Regions from separate parts of the Neorhizobium descurainiae genome, predicted to be linked through region 1. Evidence: predicted binding sites of a transcription regulator. Region 1 holds the regulator's gene; the other holds the start of a gene.
What was found. Region 1 encodes LexA, which represses DNA repair genes until DNA is damaged. Its sites were predicted from a motif close to TGTTCNNNNTGTGTTCNG; they were not measured.

Region 1 (3,410 bases):
CCGACCAAGACACGCGGATTGGCGGACACTTCCATGAGACTATTCCTCGAAACCGAACATGACGCCCTGGCCGGGCGCCGCCTGCACCAGGACACGGCCTTCCCGGCGGACGAATGCGACGTCATTAGCAGCAAGGGTGATCTCTGTCACGGCAAGATCGGCCGTCTTGAAGAGGATCGCCCGGCCCCGGAGCCCCCCGGCATCCGGCACCGGCGCGAGCGCGAATTCCGCCTCAAGGTCCCGGTCTTGCGCAATGCGGATGCGGGCATTGGCGGCGGCAAGCCTGATGACGGACGGTTCGATCTCCGCTTCCGTCATCAGCACCTGCTCCATCAGCGGCGTGAATTCGGAAGGCACCGGGGCTGAAAGAACGATCTCGCTCAAACCGGTGACCGCGTTGGCGTGGCGTTCCAGCTCGCCGCGATCGGCCGGCAGCGGGTTGATGCGCTGGGCGGAGAAGAGGAAGAAATCCGGCGTGCGATCGTCGCCCGCAAAGGCCAGCCGGAAGCTTGCCTCGGTTTGCGAACCGTCCGGCATCCTCACGCCGCGGGAGAATTCCAGCATATCGCCTGCCGAAACGCCCCTGAGCTTGAAGCGCTGGTGATCGGCGGCGGCATCGACGGTGGCAACCGCGAGCGCGGAAAAGCCCTGCCTCACCCTTGCCTTGCGGAAAGCAAGATCGCGCGCGGTGAAGACATTACCGCGCTTGGCCGCCGCAGACGCGTGACGGCGGTTGGCGATCGCCAGCGGCTCGAGATAGGCGCCGTCCGAGAGGAACACGCAGGCATTGGCCGTGCCGAACGGATGAAACGCATCGGCTGCCACAGTAAAACCAAGCTCGGAAAACCGCGAGCGCGCAAGCGCCAGCTGCGCCACCGGCAGGACGAGATGGTCGATCGATCTTGCATTCACGCGATGGCCCCCAGAATGCGGTACAGCAAAAACTACATTGGCAGCGGACCGGCTCCGCGCAAGTGGCGAGAAAAGAGATATGTGGCGTTCTTCCATGAAGAAAAAATCACCATACTTCACCAAAATTTAGGGACTTGCGGAACACATATGGAACATATAGTGTCCGTTCTGGATTTGTTTCCGACTCTCAGGGTGCCAACACATGCTCACGCGCAAACAGCAGGAATTGCTTCTGTTCATTCACGAACGCATGAAGGAATCCGGCGTGCCGCCTTCCTTCGACGAGATGAAGGATGCGCTCGACCTCGCATCGAAGTCCGGCATCCACCGGCTGATCACGGCACTCGAGGAACGCGGCTTCATCCGCCGCCTGCCGAACCGGGCGCGGGCGCTGGAAGTCATCAAGCTGCCGGAAGCCTATCAGCCGAGCCTGCAGCCACGCCGCGGCTTTTCGCCGAGCGTCATCGAAGGCAGTCTCGGCAAGACGCAGCCTGTCGCCGCCGTCCCTGCAAAGCCGGCTGCGAACGACGACGTCTCCAGCGCCACCACGGTTCCCGTCATGGGCCGCATCGCGGCGGGCGTGCCGCTCTCGGCCATCCAGAACAACACGCATGACATCGCCGTGCCGGCCGAGATGCTCGGTTCCGGCGAACACTACGCGCTGGAGGTCAAGGGCGACTCGATGATCGAGGCCGGCATTCTCGACGGCGACACGGTGATCATCCGCAACAGCAATACGGCCAATCCCGGCGATATCGTCGTGGCGCTGGTGGACGACGAGGAAGCGACGCTGAAGCGCTTCCGCCGCCGCGGCGCCTCGATCGCGCTCGAAGCCGCGAACCCGGCTTACGAGACCCGCATCTTCGGCCCCGACCGGGTGAAGATCCAGGGCAAGCTCGTCGGCCTCATCCGCCGCTATCACTGATCAGCGGCCGGAGCGCTTCCGGCAGCGCCGAGTTGAATGTCTGGCTCCGCCAGTCGTAATGGCGGTGTCGGGTCCAGGGACGGTCCCGGCCGGCCATGGCGGCATGGATCCGCCAATGGCGGATCTCCCTGGCGCCGTTGAGAAATACTTCGAGGGCGCCGGTCCTGCGCAGCGTATCGCCGTTGATCATCAGCGCGCCGGAACGGCAGCGGTCGAAGCGGGCGCGTGGCGCGATGACGAGATCGGCCGCATCGCAGGCCGCGCCGGCATAGCGACCGTCCTCTACGGACGCGACGATGACGCCTGCGGCGGTCCTTGTGGCGCACCAGATGCGGGGCGTGCAGATGAAATGGCCGGCAGGCGCCTCCCTGATGCGGGCTCGGGCGGTTTCGATTTCCTCTGCGGTCAGGTCACGCCGTTCGGCCGCCCCGGCATCCGGGGATTTCGTCCCGGAAGATTCGGCATCGGGCGACCTGTCCCTCGGCGGTGACATTTCCGGCTTTACGGGATCGCCAATGAGAAGCGCGCGCTTCCATTGGCCGTAGATGAAATCCGGCGGGCGGCTGCGGTTCGCCGCAACATTTTCTCCGTTCACCAGCGCAACCATCGTGCCGTCCTCGGAAACCAGCAGATCCGGGAGGGGTTTCGAGCGCTCCTGCCAGGAGAGCAGCAGGGCCGCGGCGAGGAACGGAATACCGACGAGCCGGAGCCTGGTTCTGAGCAGCGTCAACAGAAGAAAACCCGCGGTCGCCACCGCGAGGAACCCGGGATGCTGGCGGCCGATGCCGACGTCGCCGCCCCAGGCCGCCACGTGCTTGGCGATCGCGATCACCGCCTCCAGACCGAGCCCCATGAGCTTCAGGAAAGGCGCGTCCAGCCCGAAGGGCATCAGCAGCATGCCGATCAGCCCCATCGGCATGACCACGAAGGAGATGACCGGCATGGCGGCGAGATTGGCGGCCAGCCCGTAGGTCGCGATGCGATGAAAGTGCTCGACGGAAAAGATCGCCGTAGAGATGCCGCCGATCAGCGATGTCACGAAGATGCCGGCGGCGAAATTCCAGGAGGCCAGAACCGGCGTCACCGCAGGGTGACGGAACGGCAGCGGCTCCGGATCGCGCTTTTCCGCCCGATGTTTCCAGAGCGCGTAGCCGGCAACCAGGGCTGCGGTCGCGGCAAAGGACATCTGGAAGCTCGGGCCCAATATTTCCGAGGGCGAGATGGCGATGATGACGAGGGCGGAGAGCGCCACGTTGCGCAGGCTGATCGACGGCCGGTCGAAGAAGACCGCGACGAGCATCACCGCCATCATGATATAGGCCCGTTCCGCCGAGACCCCGAAGCCGGAAATCAGGTAATAGGCGGTCGCCATGAGAAGCGCGCCGAAAGCGGCGATCTTCTTGACTGGATAGGCCTGCGCGAAACCGGTGAAGAATGAAAGCGCGGTGCGGACGCCGACGAAAAAGATGCCGGCGGCGAGCGCCATGTTGAGCCCCGAGATCGCGACGATATGGGCAAGCCCCGAAAGGCGCAGCGCCTCGGTCGTTTCCTCGGAGATCGCCCGCCGCTCGTC
Region 2 (3,410 bases), on a different contig from region 1:
TGAGCCGCTTTCATTTCGTGCGCGCCTTCACCAGAGCCACCGGCAAGTCGCCGCTGCAATACGTCATCCACGCGCGCATGGAGCTTGCCAAATTGCTTTTGAAGACCACGCGCCTTCCGGTCGCCTCGGTGGCGGCCGATATCGGCTATGAGGACGTCTCCCGCTTCGGCCAGCATTTCCGCCGCCACACAGGCACAACGCCTGCCGCTTACCGCGGCCGATAGAGCAATAAACGCATAACGAACGGCAAGAATCGCGCCTGCGGAATGCCTGCGAAGCTACGACCCTCCCGTCATCCGAACGGAGAGGAGACGCATGATGAAGACCACGGCTCTTTCAACTTTCTGCGCAGCGATGATGACCTCCGCCGCCTTTGCCGCCGACATCCAGACGCGCAAGGTTTCCTTCGAGAACGAAGGTGCGACGCTTGCCGGCACGCTTTATCTGCCCGCCGATTACCCGCGCGGCGAAAGGCGCCCCGGCGTGGTCGTTGCCGGTGCCTGGACCTCGATCAAGGAGCAGATGTCCGGCCTTTATGCCCGCGAGATGGCCGAACGGGGCTTTGCCGCACTCGCCTTCGACTATCGCGGCTGGGGCGAATCCGGCGGCGAGCCCCGCTTCAGGGAGGACCCGGCGACGAAGACCGGCGATCTCGCGGCAGCCGCCGCCTTCATGACGGCGCTGCCGGAAGTCGATGGTACCCAGGTGCACGGCCTCGGCATCTGCGCCTCGGCCGGATACATGGCCGCAGCCGCGACGGGCAATGCGAACTTCGCATCGGTCGCGCTGGTCGCGCCCTGGCTGCACAACCGGGAAATCGTCGAACAGGTCTATGGCGGTCCGGACGGCGTCGCCGGGCTGATCGTCACCTCGCGTGAGGCGGAGGACGCCGAACGCCAAGGCAGGCCGCAGATCGTCACCGCCGCCAGCCAGACCGACCGGACCTCGCTCATGTACCGGATCCCCTACTACACCGAGGCGGATCGCGGCCTCATCCCGCAATACGACAACCGTTTCAATCTCGCCTCCTGGGAACCGTGGCTCACATACGATTCCGTTTCGCTCGGAGCTAAACTCGACAAGCCGGTGCTGATGGTCCATTCGGAGGCCGCCGCCGTGCCGCAGGGCGCACATGCCTTCTACGCCCTGCTTCCCGGCGAAAAGTCCGAGCTCTGGCTCGACGGCGTCAGCCAGTTCGATTTCTACGACCGGCCGGAACCGGTCAAAGTCGCCGCCGATGCCGTCGCGGCGCATTTCACCCGGGCCGGCGCGCCTCAGCCGGTGAGCCTTGAGGATCGCGCGGCGATCGTCGATGCGATCACCGATATCGCAGCCGGCGCCGACCGGCATCAATGGGATCGTGTCCGCCGCGCCCTCGCCGACGAGGTGAAGCTCGACTATACGAGCCTCTGGGGCGGCGAAGCGGCCATCCGGCCGGCCGACGCGGTGATCGAGCAATGGTCGGGCTTCCTGCCCGGCTTCGACGAAACGCTGCATCTCGTTACCAACCATGCGATCACCGGAATGCGCGGCACGACCGCCACCGCCGAGGCCGATTTCCAGGCCACCCACCGCATCGAAGACGATCTCTGGGTGCTGATGGGCCATTACCGCTACGAACTCGTCAAAGCGAACGGCGCCTGGAAGGTTTCCGCGCTCACCATGACCCATACCCACGAGACCGGCGACCGCGGCCTCGTCGCCCGCGCGGCCGAGCGCGCGCGCCAGACCCGCTGAACCAAGGAGGAAACCATGTCCGGAACCATCACCCGAGCTTTGCTCGTCGCTGCGGCCCTCTTTTCAGGAGCGCCCGCCATGGCCGCCAGTCCGGAGGAAAACCGCAAGGTCATCGCCGATTACTATGCCGCCTATGCGGCCGGCGACATGGGCAAGGTCGCCGATTTCTTCGCCGACGACATCGAGTGGCACATTCCCGGCCACCATCCGCTGGCCGGCACCAAGCGCGGCAAGGCGGAAGTCGCCGCTTCTTCCGGCAGCTCGGCAAGGCGGGCTTCCGGGCAGAACTCATCGCCCTGCTGGCCGACGGGAACTGGGTCGTCGACATGCATCGCGGCTGGTCGAACCGCGAAGGCGCCAATGTCGATACCATCTGGGTGCTCGCCTTCCGCATCGAGGACGGCAAGATCAAGGAAGCACGCAACTTTTCCTACGACCAGGCCGCCGCCGACACGTTCTTCTGGGCCGCCTATCCGCTGAAGCCGCTGCCGGAACGGCTGGCGGATTAGCCACAATCCGATATGTTCACTATTTGTTCTTTACACGCAAGACGAGTCCCGCTAGGCTTCGATCGACGGCATCAGACCGGATGGCCAGGACAGTAGCAGGATGAGCTTGCGACACGCATACAGCCAATCTTCGCTCCCCTTCGGCGAGGATTGGCCTGCTTTCCAGGGAAGGGCTCGGCCGCATCCGAGCAAGCTGTTCTTCTGCCTGAAGCCGACGCCCTTTGCCTCTCGGCGCATGAATCGCGATGCCGCCAGACATGCCGGGAACAGGGCCCGGCGGGCCGCCTATCCGGCCGAGCTCCTGCACATGACGCTGCTGTGCATGGAGCAATTCGATGAACCTCCGCGCCATCTCATTCCATCCATCGATGCGGCGATACGCAGGATCAGGGCGAGGCCCATCCGCATCGATCTCGATGGCAGCGACTTGTTCGGAGGAAAGAGGCATCTCGTCCTGACAAGCTCTGCCGTCAACCGGGAACTCCGAGGCTTCGTGCGGACGCTGCGGAACACGCTGACGCGGCACAATCTTCCCCGTTTTCCGCTAACGTCCCTCGAACCCCACGTGACCGTCATCTACGATTGCGGGAAGATCGATCCATTGCCCGTCGAGAAGCCGTATGGCTGGGTCGCCGAGGAATTCCTGCTGATCTACAGCCATTACGGCGAAAGCCGGCACGAGGAGTTCGGACGGTGGCGTTTCGATCCCGATGCGCCGCCCTATCCCTCCGCTCCGGAGCAATTACGCTTTCTGATTTGAGCCCCCGATTTTCTCGGAAGGCCTGTCGGATCGGCAGATGTTCAAACGTCCTCAGGGCGGTCACCCAATAGAGGAGAAAGATACATGGCCATCCAGAAACACAAGATCGTTCCGCATCTCTGGTTCGAGGGCAACGCGGAAGAAGCCGTCAATTTCTACGTTTCGGTCTTCGACGAATCCCGCATCACCGATGTCACGCATTATGGCGATGCAGGTCCCGGCCGGAAAGGCTCCGTCATGGCCATGGGCTTCGAGCTCGAAGGCCAGAGCTTTGCCGCGATCAACGCCGGCCCCTGGGCGAAGTTCAACGGCGCCATTTCCCTTCTCATCCATTGCGAGACGCAGGAAGAGATCGACCGGTATTACGACGCGCTTGTCGAAACCGGGGAGGAAAAGCCCTGCGG

Region 2: a site for LexA is predicted at 2,260-2,277, ahead of ACMGE0_RS16635 (2'-5' RNA ligase family protein). Genes of this name have one in related genera too.

The regions. Positions count from the first base shown of each region.
Region 1 covers NZ_JBLFFK010000005.1:271,271-274,680, reverse strand. Annotated here, with positions in the region: gene kdsA (3-deoxy-8-phosphooctulonate synthase) at 1-35, opposite strand, end outside; gene ACMGE0_RS12445 (VOC family protein) at 40-912, opposite strand; gene lexA (transcriptional repressor LexA) at 1,115-1,837, shown strand; gene ACMGE0_RS12435 (ComEC/Rec2 family competence protein) at 1,818-3,410, opposite strand, start outside.
Region 2 covers NZ_JBLFFK010000008.1:243,429-246,838, reverse strand. Annotated here, with positions in the region: gene ACMGE0_RS16650 (helix-turn-helix domain-containing protein) at 1-224, shown strand, start outside; gene ACMGE0_RS16645 (alpha/beta fold hydrolase) at 316-1,737, shown strand; gene ACMGE0_RS16640 (nuclear transport factor 2 family protein) at 1,753-2,217, shown strand; gene ACMGE0_RS16635 (2'-5' RNA ligase family protein) at 2,347-3,006, shown strand; gene ACMGE0_RS16630 (VOC family protein) at 3,091-3,410, shown strand, end outside.